4 regions of the Candidatus Clostridium eludens genome follow, and region 2 is predicted to be linked to each of the others. Evidence: riboswitches for the same ligand, from Rfam matches in the RefSeq annotation. Region 2 holds a riboswitch; each other region holds the start of a gene.
What was found. Region 2 has a riboswitch for cyclic di-GMP ahead of ACJDU8_RS23090 (LuxR C-terminal-related transcriptional regulator). Riboswitches for the same ligand answer to the same signal wherever they lie in the genome.
Positions count from the first base shown of each region.

Region 1 (6,211 bases), on a different contig from region 2:
AACGAAAAGAAAACTAGATCACCTTCTCGTAAATTTCCAAAAGATATGCTTGTTCCTACATTAAGAACTTATCCCTAAATAGTTTCTGGTATGATACGATAATTAAAAAACGGGATAGAGAGGATTGTACAAATGATACAAAAGCAATCATGGGAGATAACTGATGAGTTTTGGGAAGAAGTAAAAAATCTAATACCTAAGAAACAAAGAGAACCGAATAAAGAATATAAACGAGCTGCTGGTGCTTGAAGAAAGCCAATGGAATCAAGAAAAATATTTAGAAGCAATTTTTTATATACTTCAAACAGGTATACAGTGGAAGGCACTACCAAAAGAAAAGTTTGGAGCATCTAGTTCAATTCACAGATATTTTATGGCATGGTGCAAGGCAGGAGTACTTGAGAATATGTGGAAGCTAGATACAACGAAATCCAAGGAATTGATTGAGAGTGGCTTAGTATGGATGGAAGTATGAATAAAGCTCCTTTTGCAAAAGAATCTGTTGGGGCAAATCCAACAGTTCGAGGAAAAAAACGGGATCAAAAAGCATATCCTCGTAAACGGCAGAGGAGTACCGTTATCAGTAGTGGTAACAGGAGCAAATCGTCATGATGTATCGCAACTGAGAGAAGTACTAAATTCCATAGCTATAGAACAACCAGAACCCACAGTTAAAAATCCTCAAAACCTTTGTGCGGACAATGGATATACTGGAGAGCCAGCTTTAGAAATTATAGTTCTTAGAGGCTATATTCCTCATGTAGTTTCCCGAAGATAAGAAAAAAAGAATATGGAGAACAATCCAAATTATAAAGCTCGTCGTTGGGTAGTAGAAGTAACCCATTCATGGATGAATCATTTTAGAAAATTGCTCGTTCGATTTGAGAAAACAGATATTTCCCATTTGGGCCTTATTAATTTTGCATGCGCTTTTATTGCTTTTAGAAAAACACAGATTATTTAGGGATAATCTCTAAAGCTTTCATCCTATGATACAATCTATAAGGTTTTATGATGTCAATTTCATTGGAATTATTAGTAATATGACAAACTATTTATTACATAGTATTCCAGCTAAATCACTATATATTTAACACACGTTAGAATTATAATTAACACCTGATATTCCCCACCTGTTAACATACAAGGCCACCTGTGTTCTATCTCTTATATTGAGTTTGTCAAATATATGATTATTATGTTTTTTTACTGTATTCTCAGAAATATGAAGTTTTTTTGATATCTCTTGATTACTCAAACCTTTTCCTATTTGACATAAAACTTCTTTCTCCCTTTGAGTAAGCTGTTCTATTCTTTCAGGTTCCATGGTATTTTCTCTCATCATACAGTCTATAAAATAAGAATCATAGTATTTTTTCCCTCTGTAAATCCTATCTATAATGCATAAAAGTTCCATCTCATCTGATTTTCCTAATATGTACCCCTCTACACCGCACCTAATGGCTTCTACAAAAATATTTTTATCTTCATTAAAATCCAACATTATGAATTTGCTTTTAACACCACTTTCCTTCATTTCTTTAATTAGCAGCAATTCATCTTTATTTTTTTGATGCAAATCCAATAAAACAGTATTAATCTTACTTGATTTAATTAATGACACTGCTTCCTCTAATGTTTCTGCAACAAGCATTATGTTAGCACAATTACACCTTGATACAACTGAGTATATACCCTCCATTATTAAAGCACAACTTGATAAAATAATAACCTTCATAATGTATTTCCCCCGTTTTTTCCAACAGTAATATCACTTAATTCTCTATATAAAATAAAAAGACCCAATTTAACCATATAAACGGTAAAATTAGGTCGGTTGCACCATTGACTCCGTATGTCCTAAAAGTGCCCAAATACAAAACATACTTCTTTGTCCCCCTGTTTCCTATAATATTTCATCCCAAATTTCGTATTTATATTTGCTCTTTGGGTTAACTTTTAGCATAGAGTGAATTTTTTTTCCTATCCACAAAAGCATGATGTACCTCCATCACCATTAGATTTGGCTTAATTTATATCCTAATATGAATATTTTATATTTTAATCTTATACTAATATCGGCAAATCACAATATGAACTTTATGGAAGTTCGTCGGTAAACAAGTTCTTATATCACACCTTAATTAAAAAAACATCAATAAGTTTAAAAATAAAATTAAGCAACTCCTAACCTGTAGTATTTAATCACAAATAAAGAATTGCTCTAATTTTATTTTTTGTACAGCCTTATTGGGGAACTAAATTATCATATAACTTTTCCGTTTAGTATCCTCTTTGTTTAAGGATATAGGCAGCAGCGTATTTTCTACCGCCAGTATCCAACCTAATCCACTTTCATAACTCGTAACTTTTTTCCACAAACTGCAAATGCAATACCCCTTACTAAATCTTTGCTCACTATAGTAGACTTATCAACAATATTCTGAGTTTTTCATCATTACACTGTGCCCTAAATCCTCTACAACATATACCTCGGCATCAACAGGATTAGCAACTTTTACAAAAATCTCCTCCATATATGCAGATTTTTCACGACAATAGGTTATCTTCTGATTATAGCAATTATTGAAAATACTACTGTCTTCTGTCTTCCTTAATTCAAATACTTGTAAATGACCCACAGAAAAGTTATCCATCCTCTTTAACATATCAATGGCATTCCATATTTTAATTTGAATTTCCTCATCTATATCTTCACGTATTCCTTTTGTCACCTTTCTTGCCACGTCTCTCTCCCTTTACCTTTTACAAATAAAATAACCTTAATTATCAATGAAAACCACACTTAAGGTTATTTAACTTGCTTTTATCAGATGAAAAAATATCACCTAATCTCCTATCTATGTTAATATTAGATACCTACATATTTTCTTCTACTCATTTTGAGACTTTCCTACTAACTAATTTCTTATTTCACTATTTGTTTCTTTACTGTTTCTATATTTTAAATTATATTATATTTATTGAAATAATTCAGTATCTGAGATTACAAAAGTATTAGGGCATGTCTGAAAACTTAAAATTGCATAAAAGCCAAATTGTTGGTAAAATAAGAAAAAAACTTGGAGATTAATATTATGGCACAAAAACGTTATGAAATGTCGGATGAACAATGGATTCAAATTAAAGATTTATTCCCGGTAGCTAAAACAGGACGCCCTCCTATTGACAACCATCTTATGTTTAATGCAATCCTATGGATTGCCAGAAGTGGTTCTGCTTGGCGTGATTTACCGGAGCGCTTCAGTTCCTGGAAAACTGTATACAGCAGGTTTTGTAAATGGCGTGATGACGGTACTTTACTAAATATTTTTCAGACCCTAAATGAAGAAGCAGACTATGAAAATTTAAGTATTGACTCTACTTCTGTAAAGGCTCATCAGCACAGTGCAGAAGCTAAAAAGGGGCAATAAATCATGAGTTCAACCAACACATTGGAAAGAGCCGTGGTGGAAATACGACCAAAGTACATGCAATTGTTGATGGGTTAGGCAATCCGATTTATTTTCAGTTATCCTCTGGCGATGTAAATGACAATACACTGGCCATTGAGGTGCTGTCTCATGTAAAAATAAAGAATAGCAATATCCTAGGAGATAAGGCATATGTAACAAAGGAAATAAGAAAATATATTTCATCCAAAGAGGCATCGTACACGATTCCTTCCAAGTCCAATACTAAAGATCCATGCAAATGTGATCGCTGGCTCTATAAAGATCGTCACTTGATAAAATACTTTTTTAATAAAATCAAGCATTTTCGTAGAATTACAACCCGGTACGATAAGCTGGCATCTTCCTTTCTTGCCTTTGTTTATTGTGATTCGATATTTATTTTGTGCAAATAGTATAGGAACTTGCCTTTTCAGACACGCACTATATATTCCTAAAATAATTTCTATCTACTCTAATCTAAGCTTAAAATTATTTCTACATATGCTATAATAATTACACAAGATACAGTATTTTTAGCTAAGCATTTCCTTAAATTTATATCTTACAAAAATGTTGTTGCAGTCGGCCTAGTAGCATAAACCAGCTATGATAAGCTAATACAATAAAGCAAGAATACAACTTGAAAGCACATATACTAAAAGTTAACACATCACAAACATAATGTTTGGAGGTATGGTTATATTGGAAGAATTCCAAGAATTTATTGATTATTTTATTGATAAGAGACTTAATAATATTTCATTTAACCTAAACAAGAAAGACAACAAATATAAAAAATTGGAGATTCAATTGCTAGAGGTACAAGATAAATTACTAAGCACAATTGATGAAGAATTACAGGAGCCATTTGTGAAATATGGGGACATTATAAATGCACAGATGGCGATTATGTACAGAGAAATTTATATATGTGCTTTTAAGGATGCTTTGAAGTCTATTGGAATGATTGAAACCATAAAAAATAAGTAGAATGTTTTTAATATATACACCTGGTAATACTGCTATTTTAGAAATGAATTGCAACTGCAAGTTAATGTGAAATAACTATAAATACTGAAGAAAAAAATTAAAAATGCACCTCTAGGAAATAGTGCATTTTTAAACCAGGAATATTGTTAACGCAAAATAACACGGAACTATTTAAATATATTATATCACATGTTTTAAAAAATCAAACAAAATAGATACCTAAAATTATTTCTGAACTGGAACATTATTTACTTCCAGCACAGTACCTTTTATAATATTATAAATTTCATCATATGAAAGTCCTATCTTTCCCTTTATAAGCTCTAATACCTTAGGGTGTTTAACCGCACCTTTCCAATTAGATTCCTTTCCTAAATTCAAGGCTCTCTGCTGGATATTAAAAACTACCCACTTACCCACCACTCATGGATGAATCGCTTTAGAAAAATTAAAGTTATTTAAGGATAAACTTTTAGTCTATGCAAACATAAAGCATAAAAAAATAGGGCGAAATGCCCTAGGCCTTTGATACCAGACTATTTCTTTTCTATTCCTACCACACACTCAATATGTGTTTTGATAGAAAGATGATACTAATACGCATTAATATTGGTTTCACGTAAAGATATACCCCTCTAAAATGTGGAGGCACGTGGATTTATTTGGTTTTATATTTTTACGCAGTTAATCATTTACCACTCTATACATTACCCACTTGTTTAAATTAGGATATCTCTTTTCACAAATACAAAGTGAGCAATTAAATAACTTGCAATAGTCCAAATTATTAGTATTAAGATAATAAAAGCAGTTGTAGGATACGTAAGTCCTAAAGTCATAGCAGCCCCGCCTGACAATACCGCATTTACATCGCCATATATAATAAAAATAAAAGATGTAATTTCCTTTGTAATGGTAGCAACATTCTGTAAAGCACTTACGGCAATTATAGCTGCTATACTTACGCTCATTGCAATCATGCTGCTTTTTGAAACAGTTGAAATCATGAAAACAAAAGTAGTACATGCAATTATAAAAAGTATTTGTAGAAGAAATGCTTCTATAAGATATTTAAACATGGGTACCATGTGTGCTGTACCGGCAATAGATATCAGGTCATGTCCACCAAATTGATTAACGTATGATAAATCGTATTGAAACCTCTCACCAACTAAAACAGGATAATTCATATTCCCAAAGCCTGTAAATATTCCTATGAGTGCAAAGGCAATTAACTCTATGCCACAAATAAGGACAACAGCAGATAAAATTGATGTTATGTACTTTGAAAATAATATCTTCGCTCTAGATATTGGTTGTATAAGAAGAAATTTTGCTGTTGGAGGAGTATATTCCCCAGATACCATATCTGATAAAAAAATTGCTACTCCTACAGCTAAAAATATCATTCCGAGAGTTTTAAATAATGTTTGCAGGTAATTCGCTCCATTAAATTCATAATCTTCCATAGGTTTTATGTTATTTCTTAATAAATATTGAGCAATTGTTAGCTGTTTTCTATTTTGTTCCTTCATCCTAGCAGATATAGTAGTGCTTTGAAGGTTTTTTTGAATGTTTTGTATATCTGTTTTTAAGGTTTCTTTCCAATCAGTCTGCACGGGAGCAGGATTGTCTTTTATTTTTTGGATCTCAGCCTGCAAGCTTTTAATGTTATTCTCGTACATCAGTTTTTCATCCTCTGATGTTCTATTTGAATTTATTCTGTTTCCTAATCTATCAATATTGGATTGAATCTCCTGTATTCT
Region 1 is NZ_JBJHZX010000037.1:8,794-15,004, forward strand. It holds partial or broken gene ACJDU8_RS19620 (C40 family peptidase) at 1-59, opposite strand, end outside; partial or broken gene ACJDU8_RS19625 (IS5 family transposase) at 133-964, shown strand; gene ACJDU8_RS19630 (LuxR C-terminal-related transcriptional regulator) at 1,091-1,738, opposite strand; cyclic di-GMP riboswitch class II at 1,823-1,908, opposite strand; gene ACJDU8_RS19635 (hypothetical protein) at 2,259-2,381, opposite strand; gene ACJDU8_RS19640 (DUF960 family protein) at 2,433-2,747, opposite strand; one part of gene ACJDU8_RS19645 (IS5 family transposase) at 3,096-3,426, shown strand; one part of gene ACJDU8_RS19645 (IS5 family transposase) at 3,426-3,868, shown strand; gene ACJDU8_RS19650 (hypothetical protein) at 4,158-4,445, shown strand; gene ACJDU8_RS19655 (hypothetical protein) at 4,671-4,826, opposite strand; gene ACJDU8_RS19660 (ABC transporter permease) at 5,165-6,211, opposite strand, start outside.
Region 1: another riboswitch for cyclic di-GMP. It lies ahead of ACJDU8_RS19630 (LuxR C-terminal-related transcriptional regulator); the one in region 2 lies ahead of ACJDU8_RS23090 (LuxR C-terminal-related transcriptional regulator).

Region 2 (6,211 bases):
AATAAATTTTTTCCTAATGTAATTGTAATGCTAAAGCCATCCTTATTACTGTTCAAAAATTCTTTCAATGGAGGATATAAATAAAATACAAGAACCATGAAAATAATCCCATTTATGAACGCAAAAGGTATTGATAGTAAAGTTGCCATACCTAAATTAGATGGTTCTTTTAGTTTTTTCCATCCCTCTGATATCAGCTTGTTACTCAACTCTTTATCCGAAGTTGGGATTTTTTTTATATATTTCATTAATTGCAGTCCTTTCGCAAAATATAAATGATATTTGTTACACAACAGTTTACCCTTAGGATACGACCTAACTAAACATCTATCTTTAACACGATATTTGTCTCCCTTATTTTCCTATAATAAACTTTCATAATTAGGGATTTCTATGTGTATTTCTAAATTCCTTCTGAAACTGATAAAAAAGCTAATTATTTATAACACATTAAAATTTTCAATTGGAAATTGACTGAAAATGAAATTTCTATAACTGCTGAAGATAAAAAACCAAAAAACTAAAAATGCACCCTTTGCCAAGTAGTGCATTTATATAATACTAGATGAATTACTCAAATTTTATAGTTGTTAATTTGGTATTTATTTTCATTACAATATTATAATTATCGCAATCCAAAAAAACAATATACAAGATAAAAATATTTTTACTCCATCATATTTTGTATATTCATTAGAAGTCTTATTTTTCATGTAATTTAGAATCCGACAAATTAATGAATTAATAAAAACAACTGGAAATTATACCATATTTAATTTTGAATAATTATGATGCAACAAAAAACGAATTTAGTCTTTCTTGAATAATGCATTTTATATATTTAACAGTTACTATTTCACAATGCCCTTATTAGTATTATCGTCTAGTACATAGTTTAACGTGTAGTGGAAGCTTTAGTGGATAGATAAAAGTAATAGTTAGTGTTTCCACTAGTCACTACAAGACTATCTCCTGCTACAATAGTGGTATCAGTTCCTAAAGTATTGTTGTTCTCATCTTTAAAAGCCAGAGTATATGAATCAGCATTAGTTAAGCCATTTATCAAACTTGATACAGTAGTTCCTACTGGTATTTCCATTATAAAGTTATCACCGATAATACCAAGTGATCTAGAAATCCCAAGTGGTTTATAGTCTAAATTTTGATAAACAAGCAACTGTACCCCTCTTGAATCACAAATATTATCTGGTATTACAATCGTACCAGATATTTGAACATTTTTTGATATGCTTAAATCTTTTGGTGTGTTCCATTGAACGGGTAAGTTTACAATTCCCCTTGTAGTATCAATGGGTACAATTGTGGGTAAGTTTATATTGCACTCCATTCCAGTAATAGGTACCTCTATTGGTTGAGGTGGAATTATAGATAATAATGAACTTGAATTTGATGGTGTTCCAAATATGATACTAAGATAATAAGTATGTGTGTATAGTCCATCGGAGATTTGTAATGAATCTCCATCATTTACGATACCGTCATATAATGTTTGCTTCTGTATGTCTACGATGATTGCAGACATTTTATCTGTAAGGGTTGTATCGTTTGTAAGGGTTGTACCGTTGTACGTTAAGTTGCTTATAAATTCCTGTATAGTTGTAGCTGGAGGTATGTTAATTATTTGGTCCCCTATCACTGTACCTAGATTGCTTTGAAGTCCCATCCTTTATAGTCTACTTTCTGGGTTACATCTAACTTTATATTAGTAGGATTTAAAATACTTGGAGGTAATACGACTTTACCGCTTAGTTGAGTAGTTGTATTTATACTTACGCCAGAGTAATTAGACCACTGTACTGGTACTAACATAGTTCTTTCCGTAGTTGTAACTAAGATATTCGACGGTAAGTTTAAATTACTTACCATAGTAGGTTCATGTATTGTTATGTCATGAAGTGATTCTATAGATAATAAGTTCGAGGTTGCATTATATGATAGCTGATTAGCCCTTATTCTATTACTTTCATAATATGAGCAGGCATTTTTTGTGCTTATTATGCCTGGTAATGAATCTGCAAAAACTATTGAACTAAGAGCTAAAGATAATGTAAGTGCAAGAGCTGTCGACATACAAAATTTCACTTTTGTCATTTAGAATATCCTCCTTTTAAAAAAGCGCAACTCCATTAAGTAAAAATTTCAATTAATGCATTTAGCTTTAAATTGTAGTAAAACTAGCCTATAATTAATCTTTTGTTCAATTTATATTACCATACTAAGTTACTATAATAGTAATTATATCATATTTTCCCATTTCTTGCACCTACAGCATTTAACTCTTAAAGATTACATTTCCTGATTTATACTTCAATGGTTATTTTATCATACATCACCATTTAGACTCAATTACTTGTAATCACATCATTTATATACAATTCATTCCAGACAATCTGTAAGCAATTAAACGCTCAATTATAGGTGAGTAAATAGAAAGTACTTTGTATAATTATTTATTTTTTTACATTCATACAAATTTCAGCATTTTTCTTTAAATTTGTATGGTATGATAAATTAGATATCAAATTATAACAAAAAGAAATTATACTTTCAGTAATCTAAAATTTTAATGATAAAAAATCAAACATAATTATGGTTAGGAATTGTGCTTATACTTCTATAACTTATTATTAATAGTCACTTTAGAAACAATGATTGTTAAACAAATCACATAATGTTCATATAAATATTTGATATTTATACAGCAATCCCTAGTTATAGTTACATTAACAAGAAATTTATAAAATAAGAAGAATTGTTATTTATTGCACAACTATTATTTGGAATGAGATATGGAAAATAGGGGACAAAGAAGTATGCTTTATATTTGGGCACCCTTAAGGCATATGGAGTCAATGGTGCGACCGACCTAATTTTACCGTTTATATGGTTAAATTGGGTCTTTTTTATTTTATATGGAGAATTAAGTGATATTATTGTTAAAAGAATGGGGGAAAATACATTATGAGGATTATTATTTTATCAAGTTATACTTTAATAAGAGATGGTATATACTCAGTTATATCAAGGTGTAATCGTGCTGACGTAATGCTTGTTGGGGAAACACTAAAAGAAGCAGTTCCGTTAATTAAGTCAAGTAAAATTAATATTGTTTTGTTTGATTTACGTCAACAAAATAAAGATGAATTGCTGTTAATTAAAGAAATGAAGAATAGTGGCGTTAAGAGTAAATTCATAATGTTAGATTTTAATGAGGATAAAAATATTTTTGTAGAAGCCATTAAGTGTGGTGTAGAAGGATACATATTGGGAAAATCAGATGAAGTGGAGTTTTTATATACCATAAATCAAGTTTATAAAGGAAAAAAATACTATGACTCTTATTTTATAGACTGTATGATCAGAGAAAATACTATTGAACCTGTAAGAGTAGAACAGCTTACTCCAAGGGAGAAAGAAATTCTATGCGAAATAGGAAAAGGTTTACCTAATCAAGAAATATCAAAAAAACTTCATATTTCTGAAAATACAGTGAAAAAACATACTACTCATATATTTGACAAACTAAATGTAAGAGATAGAACCCAGGTGGCTTTGTATGTTAACAGGTGCAGGATGTTAGATGTCAATGATACTTCTAATGTATATTAACATGAGTTCCAATGTATTAGTTGCTTTAAATTTAAGAAAATATATGAGAGTACTTAATTGCTCTTCTATATTTTTCTAATGACAGAAATGAATAGCATTAATATTTAATTATAATCATTTTTCAGGTTCTACAAATATAGTTATATATTATGTAGCATGCGAAAAGTTATTCTATTTAATGTATAATGAATGAACTTCCAATTAGAAATTTGTTAAAATATCACATACTACATGCTATTAAAGAAAGAGAGCCAAAGTTCAAGGCTCGTCGTTGGATAGTAGAAGCTGCCCACTCATGGATGAATCGTTTTAGAAAGTTACTTATTAGATTTAAAAAGTAAGACTCTTCCTACTTTGGTGCTTATTAAGTTCGCATGTGTTTTTAGAAAAATTCAAGTTATTTATGGATAGGCTCTAAATTAATTTTTCATTTTGTTGCAATAATCCCTAACAGTATACCAATTAAATCAAAAATCATATCTACTGCTGATTCCCATAAAGGATCCATTACGATTACAATATCGTGTACCTCTTTAAGTAAGCCAACCATAAATACAATACTACAAGCTCTTAATAAGCCTACTCGTTTTTTTAATATAGGAATAATAATTATTGGTAATATAATATGTAATACCTTATGCCACTGAAATATTATTTGTAAGTCCAACGCCCTCGCCCCCCAATACTTCTGTATTTTAACCGATTGGAGGGCATTATTCAAAGAACATTATATTAACTTTTTATTAAAGAATGTGTTCGATCCACTATTAATTGATCAGCAATCATATTTGTAAAATAAATAGGGATTATTCCAAAATCAACACCCTTACGGTACTTATAATCTTTAGCACGATATTTGTCTCCCTTATTTTTCTATAACAAGCTTTCATAACTAAGGATTTCTACATGTATTTCTGAATTCTTTCTAAAACTAATAAACAAGCTGATTATTTATAACATATTACAGCCTTCAAATCATAATACTTACTTTATATTGCGAACTAAAACGCCATAAGATTCATTGTTGAATATTACGGCGTTCATATCTATTATTCGGTTTTTATTGTTGATTCATTAAATAGGAATAATTAGCCACAGACCATTAAACTAATTTATCAATATTCCCTGATTGAATATATTGAATATTTGCTTGGATTTTTTCATCTGGCCAATCCCACCATTTAATTTTCAATAATTTTAAAATTATATCATCACTAAATCTTTTCTTTATAACTTTTGCAGGTATACCTCCAACAATAGCATAGGGTGGAACATCATTAGTAACTATTGCTCTGGTTCCAATAATTGCACCATCACCAATTTTCACACCTGACATAATTATAGCGTCATAACCTATCCACACATCGTTTCCAATTATAATATCTCCTTTATTATCCCAAGCATCTGTTATATGGCTGACATCCAAACCCCATTCCTCATAAAATATTGGAAATGTATAAGTAGATAGTGATTTTATTGTGTGATTTCCGCTTGTCATGAGAAACTTGGCTTTACATGCAATTGAACAAAACTTCCCAACTATTAATTTATCATTGTTTATAGGATACTGATATAATACGTTATTTTTTTCAAAATCCCTTGGATCATTATAATAATCATTATATATTGTATAATTTCCAACTTTTATATTATCTCTTGTAATTACATTTTTAAGATATATTGTTTGGTAATCGTTACTTCTTGGATATACTTTATTTGTATTTGGAATAGTCATGTTTAACTCTCTCCTTTATATTATACTAATTTTCTGACTATTCCATTATTACAATACATTTCTTCATAGAATCACTCCTAAAATAATCCTTACTGTTTAATCCATGCTTTATTATTTTATTTTCAACAATTCATAATATGTTTAAACCTAATTATTTAATAAATTTTCTAATTCATAACCATTCCTCCATCTACATTAATAACTTGCCCTGTAATATACTGGCACATATCTGAAACAAGAAATAAGACAGTATTTGCTACGGCCTCTGGTTTTCCATAAGTTTTCATCGGAATTCTGGATAACATTTCATCAGTTACCTTATCAGGAAGAACAGATGTCATATCCGTTGAAATATATCCTGGAGCAATAGCATTTACAACTATCCCACGATCTGCCAGTTCCCTAGCCACCGTTTTTGTAAAACCAATAAGTCCGGCCTTAGAAGCAGAATAATTTGCCTGACCAACGTTACCTATTATGCCCACGACACTTGCTATATTCACTATACTTCCTGATCTTTGCCTTAACATATGTTTTGACACAAACTTGGTACAGTTAAATGCTCCAGTAAGATTTGTATTAATTACCCTATCCCAGTTTTCTTTTTTCATCATCATCATTATACCATCACTTGTGACCCCTGCATTATTTATTAATATATCTATTCTTTTAAACTTAGTAACTACAGCTTTTACAACTTCTTTTGTTGATTCTTCTGAGCTCACATCATGTTTTAAACCTAAAGTTTCAACATTGTAAGTCAATGATATTTCATTTGCTACTTTTTTTGCTCGTTCCTCATTAATCCCCGTTACTACTACCTTTACCTTTTCCCCTGCTAATTTC
Region 2 is NZ_JBJHZX010000060.1:1,028-7,238, forward strand. It holds gene ACJDU8_RS23075 (DUF3267 domain-containing protein) at 1-248, opposite strand, end outside; gene ACJDU8_RS23080 (hypothetical protein) at 896-1,684, opposite strand; gene ACJDU8_RS23085 (hypothetical protein) at 1,663-2,112, opposite strand; cyclic di-GMP riboswitch class II at 2,813-2,897, shown strand; gene ACJDU8_RS23090 (LuxR C-terminal-related transcriptional regulator) at 2,983-3,630, shown strand; partial or broken gene ACJDU8_RS23095 (IS5/IS1182 family transposase) at 3,873-3,968, shown strand; gene ACJDU8_RS23100 (hypothetical protein) at 4,058-4,297, opposite strand; gene ACJDU8_RS23105 (CatB-related O-acetyltransferase) at 4,733-5,365, opposite strand; gene fabG (3-oxoacyl-[acyl-carrier-protein] reductase) at 5,533-6,211, opposite strand, start outside.

Region 3 (6,211 bases), on a different contig from region 2:
GAAAATTTGCTCCTTAACTTCTTCTTTTATTCCAATACCTGTATCTTTTATAGAAAACTTAAGAATCACTTTTTCGTTTATCTGAGATACCTTTTTAACTTTAAAAATTATACTGCCCTTATTTGTAAACTTAAGAGCATTATTGAATAGATTTATGAGCACTTGTTTTAATTTTATCTGATCTCCGATTATTTCAAAAGGGAGTAGAGGATCTATGAAATAGGTGAATTCCAGATTTTTATTTGCACAGGCAAATGAAAGCTCTTTTATAAAAACATCAATCATATTTTTTAAGTTGAAAACCTTCATATAAAGTTCAATTTTTCCTGATTCTATTTTAGATATATCCAAAATATTATTTATTATATCCAATAGATGCTTTGATGAATCTTTTAATATTTCTAAATGCATTTTTGCATCTTCCTTTAATTCCATTAGCTCAAGTAAGTCAATGGCTCCTATGATACCATTTAGTGGAGTTCTGATTTCATGACTCATGTTAGCCAGGAATTGGCTTTTGGCCTTATTTGCATTTTCCGCCTCCACTCTAGCATTTTCTGCTTCTATCTTGGCTTTTTCTAATTCCATATAGTTGCTTCTTAATTCTTCTTCTGCAGCAGCCAGTTCTTCATATATAGTGGAAAGCTCTTCATATTTTTCTTTTAATTCTTGTTCCTTTTTAATAGTAATCTTATTTTTTGTATTATCGTTGTTCATTAAATTATCCAAATTTACACTCCTCCAAATTTATTTTTTTTCATCAAAATGTTTTCAATCTCATTTAAAGACAAAGGTTTACTGAAGTAATATCCCTGGATTATATTACAGCCTATGCCAAGAAGTGAATCTAGCTGTTTTTTTGTTTCTACTCCTTCTGCAATAATTTTATAATCCAATGATTTGCATAAGCTTATAATAGATTTTATTACAGCTTTATTCTTCTTACTTTCAATGTTATCAATAAAGGATTTATCAATTTTTAATGTATTAACTGGCAGAGTAGTTAAATAGTTTAAGGAAGAATATCCCGTACCAAAATCATCTATGGCAACCTTAACTCCTTTTTCTAAGAGTTGGTTTAGAGCTTTAATTTTACAGGTAAATAAATCTATCAGTGTACCTTCTGTTATCTCAATTTCAAGTAAGGAAGGTGAAATCTTGTTTTTCTCATATATACTGATGAGTTTGCTCACAAAATCACTTTTTTTCAACTGAATAGGAGAAATATTTACTGATATGGTTTTAAATTCATAATTCTTCAATTGTAATTGGCGAATTACCTTGCATACTGAATTTAAAACCCATTCACCTATTTCTACAATACTTCCTGTGCTTTCTGATATTGGTATGAATTCCGCAGGGGAAACAGATCCAAGTCTACTGTTTTGCCACCTTAACAGGGATTCAAATCCTATTACTTTATTTTTTGTAGCATCTATTTGTGGCTGATAGAGTATATAGAATTCATCATTTTCAACTGCGGTTTTAAGCTCCTGTTCAATAACGAGTTTTCTGCAATATGAATGAAACAATTCTCGCTGAAAAAAAGTAACAGTGTTTTTACCATTGATTTTTGATTGAAATATGGCCAGATCTGCATATTTATACAATTCTGTTACATCATTACTGTCATTTGGAAATATAGTAATACCCATGCTTGCAGTTATATATATTTGTTTTTCTTTAACTTCAAAAGGTTCTTTAAGATAATTGATTATTTTAATACAAAGTTTTTTTAATTCTTTATAGGAAGTAAACTTATTGATGAGTATTATAAATTCATCGCCTCCCAGGCGGTATAGGGTTCCAGAATCTTTTATACACATGGTCACTAGCTGTGAGAAAATTACCAATAATAGATCTCCGTAGTCATGACCAAAAGTGTCGTTAATTAATTTAAAATCATCAATATCTATAAATATTAGTGCACCATTTTCATAATTGCTTAAGGCTGTTTTAAGGGTATTTTTAAATAAGATTCTATTAGGAAGTCCTGTTAAAGAATCATAATAGGCAGAATGATTAATATAGTCCTCCAGCCTTTTCTCTTCTGTAATATCACTTATTGAGCCGGATAATAAGAACATTTTATGGTCAGAATTTTTAGTAGCCGCACCTTTAACAAGTAATGATTTAATATGATTTTCCTTAGTTAAAATTCTAAATTCACTTCTATAGCTTACTGTATTGCCCTTAATAAAAAAAGTTAAATCATTTTTGGCGCTGAGCTTATCTTCTTCAACAACAGTTTTCTCCATAAAATCAAATAAGCTTTTAAAATATTCTACACTGTATCCTGTCATATGAACAAAATTTTCAGAAAAAAACATATGGTACTTTTTTAAATTCCATTCCCAAAGTACTATGTTGGCTCCATTTAAAGCCCTTGTATACATTTGTTCCCTGTTTTTATCATAAATCCTCATAGTAACCTCCTGGTTTATAAAATCTAAAGGTTAGTATATTAAATGTTAAGTTTAAATTAAATTTAGGATTAAAGTGTTAAAAATAATTTTTTAATTAGTTAATATAATAGAAATTGAGGTTGTTTTCAAGTAATTAATGTAAGTTATTTTATAGAAATTAATTGAAGTTTACCTGTAGAAATTTGAGTAGATTTAAATAAATATTATAAAAATACTGTATAATAAAATGTCATATTTTGCAACCATAATTTTAGATTTCCAGGTATATTTTGAATTAAATATTTTGAATAATTTGTAAACAATTTATTAACTAAAACTTGTTGAAATTAAGAAAATTTTATGGTAGGATTAAACAAATGATAGGGAAGCGATGAAATACACACTTTAATCTGGGCATCCTTGTGTGTGTTGGAGTTAGTGATGCAACCGGCCCTGTATTCATAAATAATTTTTATGAATACAGGGTTTTGTTTTTTAAAAAATGGAGAGTAAATTATGGTTATTTATTATGGTGTTGTTATTTTTATTTTGGGAACTATAATGGGAAGTTTTTTGAATGTGTGCATATACAGAATACCAAAAGGTGAATCTGTTGTTTATCCACCCTCCCATTGTACAAATTGCAATAAGGAAATTAAAGCTTATGATTTAATTCCTGTAATAAGTTACATAATTTTAAGGGGAAAATGTAGACATTGTGAAAAAAAAATATCCTTAAGGTATCCTATGTTGGAATTTATAACAGGTTTGTTGTATTTGCTTACTTATATTAAGTTTGGAATAGGGGTAAATCTTATAAAATATATAGTATTTATAAGTATTATGATTGTGGTGGGAATGATAGATTTTGATACTACAGATGTCTATTTTAAGACTACAGGAACAGGTATTATTGCAGGCATAATATTTTTAGGAATATATCTTTACATGGGACTGCCTATAAAAACCTATATTTATGGAGGTATGTTAGGAGGAGGACTTTTAACATTAATTATCCTTATAACAAAAGGAGGTATGGGCTGGGGAGATGCAGAGATTTCACTGGTATGTGGTTTGTTTTTAGGACTTAAGTATACAGTATTGATGATATTTTTAGCCCTTGTTATAGGAGCGGTGGTAGGGGTAGCACTTATTTTGTCAGGGAAGAAGTCAAAAAAAGATTATATTCCCTTTGGTCCATTTATTGTTATAGCTTCTGTGGTTACAGTGTTTTTTGGACAAAGTATTTTAAATTGGTACTTATTTTAGATATTAAAAGATGTTTTATTAGGAGGTGATGGAAAAATACATAATTAACAACTTGCCATGCTTGAATCTACACAGAAAATCTGCTGTTTAATTTTAATGAAGAAAGGATGGAGTTTTATGGAAATGATAAAAAAGAAAAAAGGTTTCACGCTTATTGAACTTATGATAGTTCTTGCTATTATTGCTATACTGGCTGTGGTATTGATACCTAAATCACAAATATTTAAGAACAATTCTAAAAATGCAGGGGTAATTACCAATGTAAATACCGTAAGAGCATATTTGGAAACGAAAGTTACTAATACTAGCGGAATAAATGCTTATTTAACTACTGCAGATTTAACATCGGCATTTGCTGGTGCTTTTAACACAGGTAGTAGTTCAACTGACAAATTGATTAATCCATTTACTAATATAAGTGGAGCTGGTATAGGTTATGCATATGAAATTATATCTGCACCTACTACTGATTCGTCTATTAGTAGTGCTACTACTGAAGCAAATGTGAAAGCTGACGCAGGATCGTCGTTTACTGGCAAAAAGGGTGAAGTTATTGTGGTTGTGTATAGTAATGGTTATGGGGTAGTAGGAATAGACAGTGGTGAAAGTGCAACACAAGCATTTATAGTCCAATAGGAAAAAGTATAAAGAACATGATTTTCCATGTTCTTTATATAATTGTGATACAGTTTTATTGAATAGAAAGGAGTAGATTCATGTCAAAAGTAAAAAAACGTTTGGGAGAAATCCTAGTAGATGCAGGAGTTATAACGGAAAAAATACTACAAAGAGCCCTTATTTTACAGAAAGACACAGGTGAAAAGCTTGGTGAAATACTTGTAAGTAAGGGCTTTATTACTAATGAGCAGATAGTACATGCCATAAAACAGCAGCTGGGAATACCTTTAATAAATTTAGATAATATTAATGTAAGGCAGGATATTATAGATATTATACCAGTAAGTATTGCAAAGAAATATGAAGCTATTCCTATAGATATTATGAATGGTTTTTTACTCGTAGCTATGAGTGATCCTTTAAATTATTTTGCCATTGAAGATATAAAAATAGCAACAGGGTATAATGTTAAAACTGCCATAGCATTGAAAAGCAGTATACTTGATAATATTGAAAAATACTATGGAAAAAGCAAGGCACAGGAAGCAGCACAAAACTACAAAAAGAACTTTTCAGGCAGAAAGATGGAAACAGAAGAGGAAATAATAGATGAAGCTTCTGCACCAATTATAAAATTTTTAAATACCATAATCGAAAATGCCACTTTATACAATGCTTCGGATATCCATATAGAACCGGATGAAAAGGAAATGAGAGTGAGATTTAGGGTAGATGGTGGTCTTCGAGAGATTATGAGAACGGATATAGACATGCTTTCTCCTGTAACCAGCAGAATAAAGATAATGGCTGGCCTTAATATAGCAGAAAACAGAATACCCCAGGATGGCAAAATTAATTTTAAAGTTAAGGAAAAGGATATAGCCATCAGAACTTCCACAGTTCCAACAGTTTTAGGGGAAAAAATTGTGATGAGATTACTAGATAGGAACAATTTTTCCATAGAACTTGAAAAAATTGGCGTGGAACATAATGGATTGACAAAAATAATGAGGATGATTTCTAATCCATATGGTATAATACTGGTATCAGGGCCCACTGGAAGCGGTAAAACAACAACCCTATATTCTATGCTGAATGTATTAAATGATGTGTCTAAAAATATAATAACCATAGAAGATCCTGTAGAGTATAATTTAAAAGGTATTAATCAAATGCAGGTAAATAATAAAATAGGATTTGATTTTGCCAGCGGTTTAAGAAGTATACTCAGGCAGGATCCGGATATAATACTTGTAGGGGAAATACGGGACAATGAAACTGCAGAAATATCTATAAGGGCGGCACTGACAGGTCATATGGTACTGTCAACTATTCATACAAATAATGCAGTGGGCACTATAGGGAGACTTTTGGATATGGATATAAAGCCTTTTTTAATATCCTCTACACTGGCAGGTGTAGTGGCTCAAAGGCTGGTCAGAAAAGTATGTCCAAATTGCGGTGAAGAGTATGTAAGTGATGAAAGGGAAATGAGACTGCTGGGTATTGATAATCCTGTTAAGCTAAAAAAGGGCAGGGGATGCAGCTTGTGCAATGATACAGGGTATAAGGGAAGAATAGGTATATTTGAAATACTTGAAATAGATAAAGACATTAAAAATCTTATAGACATAAATTCCACTGAAAGTGACATTAAAAAAATGGCTCTGGAAAAGGGTATGAACACCTTAAGAGAATCATGTATGAATAAGGTTTTAAAGGGAACAACTACTGTTGATGAAATGTTAAAGGTTACTTATGGAGATCTTGTTTGATATTTCTAATATTTTTAATATTATAGAGGAGTTTCAGGGAATAAAATTATGAAAAAATTTATATGTAAAGCTTGGAATGATGAATTCGAAATAATAAAAGAGGAAATGGAAGAAGAGAATGTTGACATAGTAATTGACAACCTA
Region 3 is NZ_JBJHZX010000009.1:32,124-38,334, forward strand. It holds gene ACJDU8_RS07665 (response regulator) at 1-729, opposite strand, end outside; gene ACJDU8_RS07670 (sensor domain-containing protein) at 732-2,426, opposite strand; cyclic di-GMP riboswitch class II at 2,781-2,867, shown strand; gene ACJDU8_RS07675 (prepilin peptidase) at 2,922-3,674, shown strand; gene ACJDU8_RS07680 (prepilin-type N-terminal cleavage/methylation domain-containing protein) at 3,792-4,310, shown strand; gene ACJDU8_RS07685 (GspE/PulE family protein) at 4,391-6,067, shown strand; gene ACJDU8_RS07690 (type II secretion system F family protein) at 6,116-6,211, shown strand, end outside.
Region 3: another riboswitch for cyclic di-GMP. It lies ahead of ACJDU8_RS07675 (prepilin peptidase); the one in region 2 lies ahead of ACJDU8_RS23090 (LuxR C-terminal-related transcriptional regulator).

Region 4 (6,211 bases), on a different contig from region 2:
ACACGAATATCATCCTTCTGAAATTTTTTGATCACATTAAGTGTATCGTCTTTACTTCCGTCATCAATAAAAATAAGTTCATAATCATAGTTTTGAACAATACTATCGGTTTCGAGTACCTCAGTTAATTTTTTATATGTCATTTCTATTCCACTACCCTCATTATAAGAAGGTACAACTACAGACAATATCATAGCCTCACCCCTCAACATATTATTATTGTTCTCATTGAACTTCTACACTTTGTGATGTTATTCTTTACAATAAATGCATCATTTAACATTATAACATCGAATTAACAATTAATCTATTGTCTAACTGACATGTTTATGTAAGATAATCCATAAAGCATAGAGCATAGAGCATAGAGGCTTTGGGATATGTTTTTCTGTTGGCATTAATGGTTTATGCTGCAAACGGAGCCTGTTTTCTCATGTTTTGTAAAATAACTATAGCATCTTTGACTTGTTATTTATTTTTATATACTTAAATACTATTAATTTTTTCAAATTAGCACATTATAAATATGTTTTTGAGATAATGTTTTTTAATTTGTTTATAAGTATGTCCATTTCTTCATCAGTTCCTATGGTTATCCTGAGAAAGTTATGGGTTCTTGGTTTGTCAAAATGTCTAACAAGAATTCCATCATTTTTTAATTCTCTAAATATTATTTTAGCATGGGTTTTGTTGTGGCTGACAAATAAAAAATTGGTTTTAGATTCTAACACCTTAAATCCTAGAGCTTTAAGATAGGGTATTACTTTTTTTCTCGTATTTATAATTTTTGAACTAATGTTTTTAAAATAAGGTTCATCTTCAAAAGCTGCTTTTGCTCCTGCTAGGGAAAGGCGGTTAACTGTATATGAATTTATAGAATTTTTAATTCTGTTTAAGCCTTCTATTAGATCTATATGGCCAAAAGCAAAGCCAACCCGTAGTCCTGCTAATGCTCGTGATTTAGAAAGGGTCTGTACAACCAATAAATTTGGATAATCATTTACAAATCTAGCTAGAGATTCTCCACCGAAATCTATATATGCCTCGTCAATTATAACAACACTTTCCATATTACATTCTACAATTTTTTTTAAACATTCAATAGACATATATCTAGTAGTTGGTGCATTAGGATTTGGAATTACAATTCCACCATTTTTAATGCAAAAAGAATCTATAGGGATATCAAAATTATCATCCAAAGGAATTAATTTATATTTTAGCTTAAATAACTCAGCATAAACCTCATAAAAACTATATGTTATATCTGGAAAAAGTATAGGTGTTCCTTGATTAAAGAAAGCCATAAAAGAAAATGCTAATACTTCATCAGAACCATTACCTATAAAGACTTGATCTGAGGATAACTCGTAATAATTGGCTAAAGTATTTCTCAGGTCATCACAATTGGGATCAGGATATAACTGAAGGTTGTTATTAGCTGCTTGTTCTATAGCGTTAATCACTTTAGGAGAAGGCGGATATGGATTTTCATTAGTGTTTAGTTTAATGTATTTTTTATTTTTAGGCTGTTCTCCTGGAACATAGGGTTCAATGTTTTTGGCAATTTCGCTCCAATATTTACTCATATATAATACTCCCTTCTATTTGTGCACTTTTAAATTTATGTATGTTATAATATTATTTCAAATTGTATAAATTATCAATGTAGTTTTTAAATATTAACTAAGTAAATATCATCCATGGATAGGACTACTAATCTACTTAAACATAATATATCTAAATCACTGTCCGTACTTCAGGACATCCATTTATTCCATTAGAGAATAATAATTAGTCAAAAAAACAGACTTTAGGCTATTTTTTTGACTAATTAATTATAAAATTTATAAAAAGTAGAAGGATTTTTATACCTTATATAGAATAATGTTATAATATAAATACTAGCTGTAAAAGTTGTAAAAATAAATATATCTTTGCAAAAGGAATTATTAAAATTTATTAACAGAAATATTTTTACTTATGAGATTAAAGGACATTTAAAAACTATTACAATCATCATGTTTCAACAGTTCAAAGATCTTATTTCAATAAACTTGTTAGTTATAATAGATTTGCAGAATTAATGTAAGAAATGTTAGTTCCATTACTATTATGTATGACTAAATTTAGGTTTGGCAAGTGCATAGGAATATCTTTTCTAGATCCTAATACATTGGATGTACATTGGATGTACGTGACAATAGAAGGGTACATTCACATATCATTTTACAGGTAACACAGATGATAAAAATCAAAACTTGACAAAGGATTTATTTAGTAAGTTATTCGGATATAAAGTACCCCTGAATTAGGATAAGGTGTAAAGATTGAAGATAAGGTTCAGAAGGTAAAAGACTTAGTGGAAGAGCCTAAATGGAGTAAGCTCCATCTGGCATGGATATTTTTAGGAAGATATATAGTAATTTCAAAGATACTCAAAATTCTTGAAAAAACAGAAAATAGATATATTCTATAATAAAATGAGAGGAGTTGTTAAGTATTATATAAGCATTATTTGGAATAAAATATAGGAAATAAGGAGACAAAGAAGTATGTTTTATATTTGGGCACTTTTAAGACATATGGAGTCAATGGTGCAACCGGCCTAAGTTTACCGTTCATATGGTTAAACTGGGTCTTTTTATTTTATATAGAGAATTAAGTGATATTATTGTTGGAGAAAACAGGGGGAAGATACGTTATGAAGGTTATTATTTTATCAAGATATGCTTTAATAAGACAGGGTATATATTCAATTATATCAAGGCGTAATTATGCTGACATAATGCTTATTGCAGAAACATTAAAAGAGGCAGTTCCGTTAATTAAATCAAATAATATTAATATTGTTTTATTTGATCTACATCAACAAAATAAAGATGAATTGCTGTTAATTAAAGAAATGAAAGAATGTGGTGTTAAAAGTAAATTCATAATGTTAGATTTTAATAAAGATAAAAATATCTTTGTAGAAGCCATTAGGTGTGGCGTAGAAGGATACATATTAGGAAAATCAGATGAAATGGAACTTTTATATATCATAGATCAAATTTACAAAGGGAAAAAATACTATGACTCTTATTTTATAGACTGTTTGGTCAGAGAAAATGCCATCCAACCCGAAAAAATGGAACAGCTCACTCCAAGAGAGAAAGAAATTTTATGTGAAATAGGAAAAGGTTTGAGTAATCAAGAAATATCACGAAAACTTCATATTTCTGAAAATACAGTAAAAAAACATAATAATCATATATTTGACAAACTGAATATAAGAGATAGAACACAGGTGGCTTTGTATGCTAACAGATGCGGAATGTTAGAGGTTAATGATGATTCTGTTAATGATAATTCTAATGTATGTTAAATGTGTGCTGCTTTAATAGAGTGAAATATTCATGGCAGTATGTGTTAGAGTTTTAATTAAGTTACTTTAAAAATAACTATAGTAGATAGACAGTATTATATTGTTTATGTACTATAGTTATTTTTTTGTTTTTATTCATGGTAACTTAATATTTTATACTACCCCAATAATAAGACTATATAATGCTTAATCATAGCAGATGGATTATACGGACTATTACACATAGTATAAAAAAATTAAACTACAGTATGATGGGTAAAAAATATAAAAATAGTAAAATAACAATAATAAGTTTATCAATTTATAATTTTTGTTTTATTAATTTATTATTGGAGGTATGATAATTGCTTGTATTTATAAGAAATTACAGTTTGAGTAATATAAGAAATAAATTTATTATTTTATGTCTGTTGAACATAAGTGATATGTTCTTTACTCGAATGCTTTTAAATACCGGATATTTTATAGAAGCAAACCCTTTAATGGTAAGTGTAGTGCACAATTTAAAAGTTGGTTTTTGGATCAAAATTGTACTGCCGACAGTACTTTTATCTTTTTTATATTTTAGAATGCAAAAGGCTATAGAAGCACAGTTAAAAAAAAGTAATTTTATAATTAATGGGATTGTTTTAATGTATATAGCTATTAATATCTTTCATTTAATTTGTCTTGCTATATATATTTGTATGTATAAATTTTAATGTGATAAACCATTTTTAAGGGGGAGAATTATGGAAAACTTAAAATTGTCACAAGAGTATGTGGAATATTCGGTGGAGTATAAAAAGAGTAAAGTCTATGTGGTAACTAAACGGCTTATAGATATTTTAGGAGCTCTGATAGGAATAATATCTCTTAGTCCTTTGATGATTATTGTAGCCATATTAATAAAGGTTAATTCAAAAGGGTTGATAATATTTTCACAAGAAAGAGTCGGTATAAATGGAACAATATTTAAAATGTATAAATTTCGATCAATGGTTGCTAATGCAGAACAGATATTAGATAAGTTGAAAGATAGAAATGAAATGTCCGGACCCATGTTCAAAATTAAATATGATCCTAGAATTACAACAGTTGGCAGATTTATCAGAAAAACTAGTATCGATGAATTGCCTCAACTTTTCAATGTTTTAAAAGGAGACATGTCCTTGGTGGGACCAAGACCTAATTTACCCAGGGAGGTTGCTGAATTTTCGGACTATCATAGAAAAAAATTATTAGTGAAACCAGGCTTAACCTGTTATTGGCAGGTAATGGGCAGAAATGAGATTGGATTTGAGGATTGGATAAAATTGGACATTAGATATTTAAAGGAAAGAAATTTATGGATTGATATAAAACTCATAATGAGAACAGTTTTTATCTTATTTGGAGATAAAAATGCAAGATAAGAGGAATATCAATGTAAGATGTAAAACCTTATGATTCAATACTACTTAAGGGTAACTACTTATATTAGAAATTTATACTACTTTCATAGTATAAGTGTACTATACAAGATATGCCACTTGGTAATAAAAGATTAGACCGGGGTATGATGGAATATAATGAAATTAGTAGTAATATAGGAATATATTAAAACTTGGCCAAGCTATTTTGCAGAATTCCTAGTTTTCTGGGGAGATTACATTAAAAGTAAGGAATTGAGAAGTATTATGAAAGTTATAGTTATATCTAATTGTTCTGTTATAAGAGAAGGAATAGTAGCCCTTTTGTCTAGGTATGATCACATATCCATACAGTTTATTGGCGAAACAATAAAAGAAGCAATGCTTATGATAAAAGGTAATATGGCTGATATTTTACTGTTGGATATTCATAAGGATAACGAAGAAGAATTAAACATAATTAATGAATTAACCACTGCACAGGTGGATATTAAACTAATAGCAATAGACTTTAATGGTGAAAAAGATATCTTTGTTAAGGCATTAAAGAGTGGAGTTCAAGGGTACATATCAGGCAAATCAAATGAGGAAGAAATAATGTATGCAATAGAACATGTATATAAGGGAAAAAAATATTTTGATTCATATTTTGTTGACTCTATGATAAATGAAAACATTGAGTTACCAAATGGATTGGAGCTGTTAACCAATAGAGAAAGTGAAATATTGATAGAAGTGGCAAAAGGATTAAGCAATCGTCAGATTTCTCAGGAGTTTTTTATAACAGAGCATACCGTAAAAAAGCATATTAATCATATATTCAATAAGTTAAATATTAAAGATAGGACAGAGGCAGCACTCTATTGGAATAAATATGGGATGGCAAATAGGTAGGAGGAATAAAGCTCATGGAAAATAAAAACAGTGCTGAAGATTTATCACTAATAGATATTATAAAAATCTTGAAGAAGAAAGTAGGGTTTATTGTACTTATTACAGTATTGTGTACTAGCGTTATGGCAGTAAAAGTCACACTTCTCTCAACACCAATGTATGAAGCACATACCACTGCCATAATAGTCAAGGGGGATACAAGTATTGTACAAAGTTCAAAGAATCAACCACAGTATACACAGGATGATATTTTGTTATATGAAAAAATGGTAGATACCTATGCGCAAATAGCTCAATCAAATTTAGTAATAGATAAGACTGCGGAAGTATTGAAGAACTATTCATCCTCGCAAATAAAAGCAATGGTGGCAGCTGCCCCAATATCTTCTTCAACATCTTCTTCAACAAATGGTACAGGCAATACACAAATAATTCAATTAAATGCAGTAAGCAGCAACAAGGATGAGGCTGCGAAAATTGCAAATGTATATTGTAGAAGCTTTATTGAACAAAGCATGAGTATATTGTCAGTGGGAAAAATTCAAGTATTAGATGAGGC
Region 4 is NZ_JBJHZX010000004.1:20,795-27,005, reverse strand. It holds gene ACJDU8_RS03615 (glycosyltransferase family 2 protein) at 1-194, opposite strand, end outside; gene hisC (histidinol-phosphate transaminase) at 519-1,589, opposite strand; cyclic di-GMP riboswitch class II at 2,533-2,618, shown strand; gene ACJDU8_RS03605 (LuxR C-terminal-related transcriptional regulator) at 2,705-3,367, shown strand; gene ACJDU8_RS03600 (DUF5658 family protein) at 3,712-4,068, shown strand; gene ACJDU8_RS03595 (sugar transferase) at 4,099-4,761, shown strand; gene ACJDU8_RS03590 (response regulator transcription factor) at 5,026-5,652, shown strand; gene ACJDU8_RS03585 (YveK family protein) at 5,667-6,211, shown strand, end outside.
Region 4: another riboswitch for cyclic di-GMP. It lies ahead of ACJDU8_RS03605 (LuxR C-terminal-related transcriptional regulator); the one in region 2 lies ahead of ACJDU8_RS23090 (LuxR C-terminal-related transcriptional regulator).